4 regions of the Cellulosimicrobium sp. AB352 genome follow, and region 2 is predicted to be linked to each of the others. Evidence: riboswitches for the same ligand, from Rfam matches in the RefSeq annotation. Region 2 holds a riboswitch; each other region holds the start of a gene.
What was found. Region 2 has a riboswitch for thiamine pyrophosphate ahead of thiD (bifunctional hydroxymethylpyrimidine kinase/phosphomethylpyrimidine kinase). Riboswitches for the same ligand answer to the same signal wherever they lie in the genome.
Positions count from the first base shown of each region.

Region 1: it holds a riboswitch for thiamine pyrophosphate, as region 2 does, so the genes downstream of both, ACPCUX_RS17855 (TenA family protein) here and thiD (bifunctional hydroxymethylpyrimidine kinase/phosphomethylpyrimidine kinase) in region 2, are expected to answer to the same signal.
Region 3: it holds a riboswitch for thiamine pyrophosphate, as region 2 does, so the genes downstream of both, ACPCUX_RS09630 (ECF transporter S component) here and thiD (bifunctional hydroxymethylpyrimidine kinase/phosphomethylpyrimidine kinase) in region 2, are expected to answer to the same signal.
Region 4: it holds a riboswitch for thiamine pyrophosphate, as region 2 does, so the genes downstream of both, thiO (glycine oxidase ThiO) here and thiD (bifunctional hydroxymethylpyrimidine kinase/phosphomethylpyrimidine kinase) in region 2, are expected to answer to the same signal.

Region 1 is NZ_JBMVFX010000032.1:36,506-38,694, forward strand. Features, by position in the region: gene ACPCUX_RS17850 (VOC family protein) at 1-752, opposite strand, end outside; TPP riboswitch at 839-967, shown strand; gene ACPCUX_RS17855 (TenA family protein) at 958-1,710, shown strand; gene ACPCUX_RS17860 (helix-turn-helix domain-containing protein) at 1,824-2,189, shown strand, end outside.
Region 2 is NZ_JBMVFX010000036.1:17,257-19,445, reverse strand. Features, by position in the region: gene ACPCUX_RS18410 (SDR family oxidoreductase) at 1-357, shown strand, start outside; gene ACPCUX_RS18405 (hypothetical protein) at 431-655, opposite strand; TPP riboswitch at 733-827, shown strand; gene thiD (bifunctional hydroxymethylpyrimidine kinase/phosphomethylpyrimidine kinase) at 932-1,792, shown strand; gene ACPCUX_RS18395 (DUF4862 family protein) at 1,813-2,189, opposite strand, start outside.
Region 3 is NZ_JBMVFX010000011.1:8,060-10,248, forward strand. Features, by position in the region: gene ACPCUX_RS09625 (ABC transporter ATP-binding protein) at 1-357, opposite strand, end outside; gene ACPCUX_RS09630 (ECF transporter S component) at 350-1,063, opposite strand; TPP riboswitch at 1,167-1,286, opposite strand; gene ACPCUX_RS09635 (hypothetical protein) at 1,431-1,868, shown strand; gene ACPCUX_RS09640 (Rv2578c family radical SAM protein) at 1,912-2,189, shown strand, end outside.
Region 4 is NZ_JBMVFX010000002.1:156,851-159,039, forward strand. Features, by position in the region: gene guaA (glutamine-hydrolyzing GMP synthase) at 1-45, opposite strand, end outside; gene thiE (thiamine phosphate synthase) at 88-798, opposite strand; TPP riboswitch at 843-945, shown strand; gene thiO (glycine oxidase ThiO) at 935-2,189, shown strand, end outside.

The DNA.
Region 1 (2,189 bases), on a different contig from region 2:
TCGCCGAGACCGAGGCTCGCGGCGCGGGGCCCGGCGCCCGCGCTGTTCCACACGTTCATCGCGACGTGGTGGTGGTACCCGCCCGCGGACGCGAAGAGCGCCCCGCTGTACCCGGTGAGCGTCGCCTCGAAGCCGACGGCGTCGACGTAGAAGGCGTGGGCGGTCGCGACGTCGCCCACCTGCAGGTGCACGTGACCGACGCGGCCCGCGAGCGAGGGGCCGGCGTCGAACGTCTCCTGGTCGAGGTGCGTGCGCAGGTAGGCGTTCGGGTCGAGGAACGTCGTCGTCATGAGGATCTGACCGTGCTCGCGCACCCACGTCTCGCGGGGGCGGTCGGTGTAGAGCTCGACGCCGTTGCCCTCGGGGTCGGTGAAGTAGAACGCCTCGCTGACGAGGTGGTCGCTCGACCCGACGAAGGTGCCGCGGCGGTCCTGCGCGGCGCGGTAGACGGTCGCGGCGAGGCTCGGGCCGTCGTCGAACAGGAAGGCCGTGTGGAACAGGCCGGCCTGGCGCGGGTCGACGGGCGGCAGCCCGGGCGTGTGCACGAGGCGCAGCATGGGTGTGCGGCCGCGGCCCAGCACACGATGCACCTCCGCGCCGCGCGACCGCTCCTCGAGCGGGGCGAGGGCGAACGCGCCCGTGTAGTACGAGGTCATGAGCTCGAGGTCGCCCACGCGCAGCGTGACGGCGTCCATGCTCGTGGACGGGGACAGGAGGCGGTCGGTCGGCGTGCCCGGCGTGCTCGTGGTCATGTCTGCTCCAACTTGTTGTCGCTACAACTATATTCCCACACCGTGGCGAGGGCTCCCGCACCGGCGCCGTCCTTGCTAGGGTCGGCGCGAACCACGCGGGGCGTCCTGCCCGGGCCACGGCCCGGGCCGAGGGACTGAGACGAGCGGTACGGCCGCCCGGACCCGTCGAACCTGATCTCGCTAGCACGAGCGGAGGAACGTGGGCATGACGACGCCTGCTGCCATCACCCTGAACCCTGTCCTCGCGGACGACCCGACCGCGCTCGTCCGGCAGGAGGAGACCGGCTTCACCGCCGACCTCGCCCGCCGGTACGCGGACCTCTTCGAGACGTTCTACGACCACCCCTTCCTGGCCGGGCTGCGCGACGGCTCCGTCGAGCCCGCCGCGGTCCGCCACTACGTGGGCCAGGACCACCAGTACCTCACGGCCTACCTGCGCTGTTACGGCCTCGGCATGGCCCTCGCGCCCGACCGGTCCTGGGCGGCCTACTTCCACGACAAGGCCGGCTTCCTCCTCGACGACGAGTCGCACGCGCACCACGCGATGTGCGACTTCCTCGGCGTGACGTACGAGGAGGCGCAGACGCACCGCCTCGCGCCGAGCGCGCAGGCCTACGTCGACCACATGACGGCGGCCGGCCGCGACTCGCTCGGCGTGCTGCTCGCCGCGCTGCTGCCGTGCCCGTGGACCTACATCTGGTCCGCGCGGCGCTTCTGGCTCGGCGAGCGCGAGACGACGCCCGGCGCCCTCGGCGACGACCACCCGCTCGCGGGCTGGTGGCAGTTCTACGCGGCCGAGCGCACCGAGGACGTCCTCACGGACCTGCGCGCACGCCTCGACGCGCTCGCTGCGGACGCGGGCGAGGCGGAGCGCGCGCGCATGGAGCGCGCGTTCGAGCTGAGCTGCCGCCACGAGATCCGCTTCTGGCAGATGGCCTGGTCGCTCGAGCGCTGGTGACCCGTCCGGCCGGGCGCGCGGCCGGCGTCGCGTCGTGCGCCCGGCCTTACGCCAGCAGCAGATACCCACCCGGGCGCCTCGGCACCCGGGTGGGCCGCGGGTAGCGTGAACGCATGGACGCGACGAGCGCGGTGCCGGGCACGCTGCCGGACGTGGTGCCGGACGGGGTGACGCCGAGCCCCCGCTCCCGGGCGGGCGGACGGGCGGAGCCCCTCCTGCGCCACGTCATCGGGGGGATCCTGCGGCGGGCGCGGCTCGCTCAAGGGCGCACGCTCGTCGACGTCGCGGCCGCCGCGCGCGTCTCCACCGCCTACCTGTCCGAGGTGGAGCGCGGGCGCAAGGAGGCGTCGTCCGAGGTCCTCGCCGCCGTGTGCGGCGCCCTCGGCCTGCGGCTCGTCGACCTCGTCGCCCGCACGGGCGAGGAGCTCCGGCCGCTCGCGCCCGTCCGCGTGCTGTCCTCCGCGCGAGAGCGCGGTGCC
Region 2 (2,189 bases):
CGCCTCGGGGCGAACCTCCACCGCTCGGGCCACGCGCTCGGCCTGCGGACCTTCGAGGTGTCGCCGGGCGTCGTGCAGACCGACATGACGGCGTCCATGGTCATGCACGAGGGCCGCACGGAGTGGACGCCCGTCGAGCGCACGGTCGAGATGGTCGTCGCGATCGCCCGCGGCGAGCTCGACGCGTTCTCGGGGTCGTTCGTGCGCGTGACGCACGACTCGCCCGGGTCGCTCCGCGCGGCCGCCCAGGAGGCCGCCCGCGCGGGCGTCGCGTTGCCCGGTCCTGACGGCCGTCGGCTGCGCGTCACGCGCTGGGGCTCCGACGACCCGATGCCGGGAGAGCTCCCCGCCCGCTGAGCGCACGCACCCCGCACGGCCGACGCCGCCCGACCCCCCCGGTCGGGCGGCGTCCGTGCGTCCGGGCACCGGGTCACAGCGGGACGCACGTGTCCCGGTCGACCCACACGTGCCACAGGCCCCGCTCGGGGTGCTCGTACTCGAACGCCACGAGCCCGCCTGCGTCGTGCGTGACGACGCCCGTGAGCACGACCCGCCGGCCGTCGCGGTCGAACGTCGTGCAGAGGGCGGGCACCTGGACCGGGACGGGCGCGTCCGGCAGGAAGGGGCGGGTCGCGGGGGCGACGTGCTGCGTCATACCCGGAAAGACGCGCGCACGCGCGTCGTCTCACGCGTCGGGGCGGGTGAAAAGCGCACGGGTCGCCGCGTAGCATGGCCCGCGACACGGGGTGCCCCGCACCGGGGCTGAGATGAGACCCGTCGAACCTGATCTGGCTCGTACCAGCGAAGGGATGTCCGCGCGATGACGCTCGCCCTGCCTCGGCACACCTCCGACCCGGTCCCCGCCCCCGCGGACCGTGATCACCGACCCGACCCGGGCCGTGGGCCCGACCCGGCACCGTCCCGCCCCCGCGTGCTCTCCGTCGCGGGGACCGACCCGACCGGCGGCGCCGGGATCCAGGCCGACCTCAAGGCGTTCTGCGCGCACGGCGCCTACGGCATGGCCGTCACCACGGCGCTCGTCGCGCAGAACACCCACGGCGTGCGGTCGGTGCACGTCCCCGGGCCGGCGTTCCTGCGCGCGCAGCTCGACGCCGTGTCCGACGACGTCGACGTCGATGCCGTGAAGATCGGCATGGTCGCGGACGAGGCGAACGCCCGCGCCGTCGGGGAGTGGCTCGACGACCTCGCCGCGGCGCGCGCCGCCACGGGTGCTCCGCGGCCCTGGGTCGTCCTGGACCCGGTGATGGTCGCGACGTCCGGCCACCGCCTGCTCGACGCGGGTGCCGAGCAGGCCGTGCGCGACCTCGCGGCGCGCGCCGACGTCGTCACGCCGAACCTGCCCGAGCTCGCCGTCCTCGGCGGGCAGGAGCCCGCGACGACGTGGGACGACGCCCTGCACCAGGCGACGTCGTACGCGACCGCGAGCGACGCCGTCGTGCTGCTCAAGGGCGGTCATCTCACCGGACGCACGTCGCCCGACGCGCTCGTCGTCCCCGCGCCCGGGCCGACGACGGGCCGCGCGCCGGGGGCGGTCACCGTCACGACGTTCGACGCCGAGCGCGTCGACACGCCCCACACCCACGGCACGGGGTGCTCGCTCTCGGCGGCGCTCGCGGCGCTGCGGCCGCAGCGCGCGAGCTGGGAGGAGGCCGCGCGCGAGGCGAAGGAGTGGCTCACGGGCGCGCTGCGTGCCGGCGCCGCGCTGCGGGTGGGGACGGGCCGGGGGCCCGTGGACCACCTGCACCGCTCGGCGCCCGTGCGGCGGGGCTGAGCCCGGGCCGCGGGACGCACTCAGGCCGTGGGGCCGCTCGCTCCGTGGTCGGCTCCGCGGTCGGTGTCGAGGTCGGCCAGCGCGTCGCGGAGCACGGCGAGCGTCGCGCGCGCGACGGCGAGGCGCTGCGCGGGCGGGGCGTCCGCGGGCCGCGTCGTCACCTTGGCGCCGACGAGCGGGACCGGCCCGGCCGCGGCGAGGAACTCGCGCACCTCGGCCGGGCCGAGCATCGACTCGTCCGGGCCGGGGAGCGCGGGGTCCGGGCCGTGGGGCGGCACGTGCGCGTCCGCCCACGGCGCGCCCCACCGGCCGGGCCGGCCGGCGGCGCCCGAGAGCATCGCGCTCGCGAGGAGGCCGGCGCCGGCGGCCGCCCGCGCGTGCTCGACGGGCGTCGCGG
Region 3 (2,189 bases), on a different contig from region 2:
GTCGCCCGGCCGCTGCTGGACGAGGCCGACGCGCGCGGCGAGCGCCGCCGGGGTCGTGTCGCGCGGGTCGACGCCCGTCACGCGCAGGTCGCCCGTGACCGACCCCGGGAGCGTGTGAGGCACGACGCCGACGAGCGCACGCAGCAGCGTGGACTTCCCGCAGCCCGAGGGGCCGAGCACGAGCAGCCCGGTGCCCGCGGGGACGGTGAGCGTGAGGTCGTCGAGCACGCGCGTGCCGTCGTGGCCCACGGTGACGGTCAGACCGGCGGCGGCGACGGCGTCGGGCACGTCGCCGGGCACGTCGCCGGGCACGGCGTCCGGCGTGACGTCCGGTGCGGCGGTCGGTGCCTCAGCCACGGCGGTCGGCCCCGATCGCGAAGGCGTCGAGCGCGCCGGTGCGGGCGAGGGCGTCGCCGAGGAGGCGCGCCGCGATCCCGCACAGCACGACGCACGAGACGACCTGTACGCCGAGCCGGAGCATCGCGTAGTCCTGCCCGAGCCAGCCGAACCGGACCGCGTTGAACGCGTACGTGACGAGCGCCGCGCTGACGCCCGACGCGACGAAGACCCACCAGCCGTAGCGGCGGTACCGGGTGAGGGCGAAGGGGACCTCGGCCCCAACGCCCTGGACGAGCCCCACGAGGACGAGCAGCGGGCCGGCGGGCGACGCGAGGAAGACCACCTCGACGAGCGCCGCGAGCGTCTCGGTGAGGATGCCGACGCCCGGCTTGCGCACGATGTACGTCGCGAGGGGGCCGACGACGATCCACGCGCCCGCGAGCACGTTGGCGGCGAGGTCCGCGAGCGGTCCCATGGCGAGCTGGAGCGGGGCCCAGAGCTGCACGAACGCCCAGTAGACGAACCCGAACACGACCCCCAGCACGGCGACGAGGACCGTCTCGTGGAGGGTGAGGCCGCGGCGACGGGCACGGCTCGGGGGAGCGGCGACGGCCTCGTGGAGACCAGGGGCGGGCCGCGCGCCGTCGGGCACGCCGTCGGGCGTGGCGCCGGGCGTGGGGGTGGGCGGGGTCGCCCGGGGCGGCGTGGTGCGGGGCTCGGTCATGCGGTTCCCTCCGTCGGGCCCCCGGGGCGAGGGGTGCACGACGGCGCGCCACCGCGCCCCGCGCGGACGGCACGCGCGGGGCGCGGGCACGAGCGCGCAGGGGACGGTGACGTCCGCCCTGCTCCCTTCGCTGGTACGAACCAGATCAGGTTCCACGGGTCTGCAGGGGGGACGGGTGTCCGGCCTGCACTCTCAGCGCTCATGCGCTCCCCGGGGGCGTTCGGCCCGACCCTAGGGCCTGGACGCCCGCCGGACAATCCCGGCGTCTCACCCACCGGGACGCCCGGCCGCCGTGAGAAGGTGACGGCGACGAGGAGCCCGCGCGGACCGGGGACGGGCTCCGACCACGAGGGACGAGGCAGCGCGCATGACCCGAGACAACGATTCCGCCGCGGTCGCAGAGCTGGACCGCCTCGACGAGGCCGTGCGGAGCGCGCCCGCGGGCGACACGTCGGCGCAGATCGCGCTGTGGCGGCAGACGGTGCGCCTCGGCACGTGGTTCTTCATCGCGCGGGGGTCCGAGGACCAGCCCCGTCCGTACGCCGTCGCTGCGGACCAGGGGCCCATGATCTGCCTCTACAGCAGCGCCGCGCGCGCGGACGAGGCGGCCCGGGCGCTCGGTCTGGCGGACGACGAGACAGGCTCCGTGCCGCTGCTCGGGGTACCTGTGCCGGCGGCGATCGACTACGTCGCGTCCTTCGGCGCGGCCGGGGTCGTCGGTGTCGCGCTGGACCACCCGCGCATCGGCCACCACATCCCCCTCGGGAACCTGGCGCTGCTCAAGGCGTGGTCCGCCGACGGCTGACCCGCTCTTGACAGCGCGTTCGAACGTTTGTTCGAATGGCGCGATGCGGTGGGACGGACAGGTGCTCGGCGCGGACGACGGCGCGCTCCCCGGGCTGGAGCGGGTCGGCCTCGTCCGCAGCGTGCGCACGCCCGAGTTCGCGGGCATCACGTTCCACGAGGTCACGGCCAAGAGCGCGCTGTCCAAGGTGCCGGCGATGTCGCGCATGCCGTTCCGGTGGACCGTCAACCCGTACCGCGGGTGCAGCCACGCGTGCTCCTACTGCCTCGCGCCCGCCACCCCGGTGCTGCTGGCCGACGGCGCGCAACGGCCGATCGGCGA
Region 4 (2,189 bases), on a different contig from region 2:
CTCGGCGGTGGTGGGGGTGTCGGGAGCGGTGGCGGGTGACGTCACCCGTCCAGGATAGTCGCCGTGCGGCGGGGCTCGTCCCGCGTCTCAGGCGCCGGTGCGCACCTCGGCGCGCGCCGCGACGCGCTCGCGCAGGGCGCGGGCGGCCGCCTCCGGGTTGCTCGCCGCCGTGATCGCGCGCACCACCACGATCCGGGTCGCGCCCGCGTCGAGGACCGCGTCGAGCCGGTCCGCGTCGATCCCGCCGATCGCGAACCAGGGCGTCGCGGGCCGGGTCGCCGCGACGTCGCGCAGCAGGTCCAGGCCGACGGCGGCCCGCCCCGGCTTCGTCGGGGTCGCCCACAGCGGACCCACGCAGAAGTAGTCCACCGCCGGGTCGGCCTCTGCCGCGGCCGCCTGCGCGGCCGAGTGCGTGGACCGGCCGAGCGCGGGCCCCGCGCCGAGCAGCGCCCGCACGGCCGGGACCGGCAGGTCGCCCTGGCCCATGTGCACGACCGGCGCGCCCGTGACCGACGCCACGTCCGCCCGGTCGTTCACGGCCCACAGCGCGCCGTGCTCCGTCGCTACGCGCGCGACGAGCTCCTGGAGCTCGAGCTCGCGCGCGACGTCGAGCGTCTTGTCGCGGAGCTGCACGACGTCCACCCCGCCCGCGAGCGCCGCCCGCAGGAAGTCCTCGAGGTCGCCGCGCTCCTCGCGCGCGTCCGTGCAGAGGTAGAGCCGCGCGTCGGCGAGCCGGGCGCGTGCGGCGTCCGCCGACGGGGCGGGAGTGGCCGGGGTGGTGGAGGTCTCGGAGCTCACCCGCGGGAGCCTAGCCTCGGCGGCTCCTCGGCAGGAGGTACTGTGGCCGACAGCACGGGAGCCCCGCACGGGGCTGAGAGGGCGTCGCCGCCGACCGTCGAACCTGATCTGGGTCATGCCAGCGAAGGGAGCGCACATGAGCCTGTCCGTCCACCCGTCCGCGGGTGGCTCCGTCGTGCCCGACGGCGCGCGCGACGTCGTCGTCGTGGGGGGCGGGATCGTGGGTCTCGCCGTCGCGTGGCGCGCCGCGCGCGCGGGCATGACCGTCACGGTGCTCGACCCGGCGCCGGGCGCGGGCGCGACCCACGCCGCCGCGGGGATGCTCGCACCGGTGACCGAGGCCGACTTCGGGGAGGAGGCCGCCCTGCGGCTCCACCTCGCGGCCGCCGCGGCGTGGCCGGCGTTCGCCGCGGACCTGCGCGCTGCGACGGGGGCGGACGTCGGGCTGCGGACCGCCGGGACGCTCACCCTCGCCTACGACGCGGACGACCTCGCGCTGCTCCGCCGCGTCCTCGCCCTGCACGCCGCGCACGGTCTCGCGTCGCACGAGCTCACCGTCGCGGACGCGCGCCGCCGCGAGCCGTACCTGGGCCCGCGCGTCGCCGGGGCGGCGTGGGCCCCCGCGGACCACGCCGTCGACCCGCGCGCGACGCACGCCGCGCTGCTCGCGGCGCTCGGCGGACGCGACGCCGCGGGTGCGGGCTCGGCCGCCGGGACCCGAGTCGTCCGCGCGTCCGCGACCCGGCTCGCGCTCGATGCCGGGCGCGTGGTCGGCGTGCACGACGACGCAAGCCGGCTCCACCGCGCGGGTGCGGTCGTCGTCGCGGCGGGCTGGCAGTCGGGCGCCCTGCTCGCGGACGTGCCGGGCGTCGTCGTGCCCACGCGGCCGGTGAAGGGCCAGACGCTGCGGCTCGACGCCGGCCCGGACCTCGCGCTGGAGCACGTCGTGCGCGGGCTCGTGCAGGGGCGGCCGGTGTACGTCGTGCCGCGCGACCCCGAGCCGGCGGGGCCGCGCGCCGGGCACCGGGAGGTCGTCGTCGGGGCCACCACCGACGAGAACCCGGACGACCGCCGCGCCAGCGCCGGCGGGGTCTTCGCGCTCCTGCGGGACGCGCGCGCCCTCCTGCCGGGGATCGACGAGGCCGCGCTGGTCGAGGTGACGCCGCGGGGGCGCCCCTCGACCCCGGACAACCTCCCGCTCGTCGGGCCGACGGACGTCCCGGGGCTGCACCTCGCGACGGGCCACGGCCGCAACGGCATCCTGCTCGCCCCGCTCACGGCCGACGCCGTCGTCGCCGGGCTCGGCGGGCTCTCCGGCCTGGGCGGGACCGAGGCCGGCGACGACGTCGCGACCGCCCTCGCCACCGCCCGCACCGACCGCTTCGCCCGCA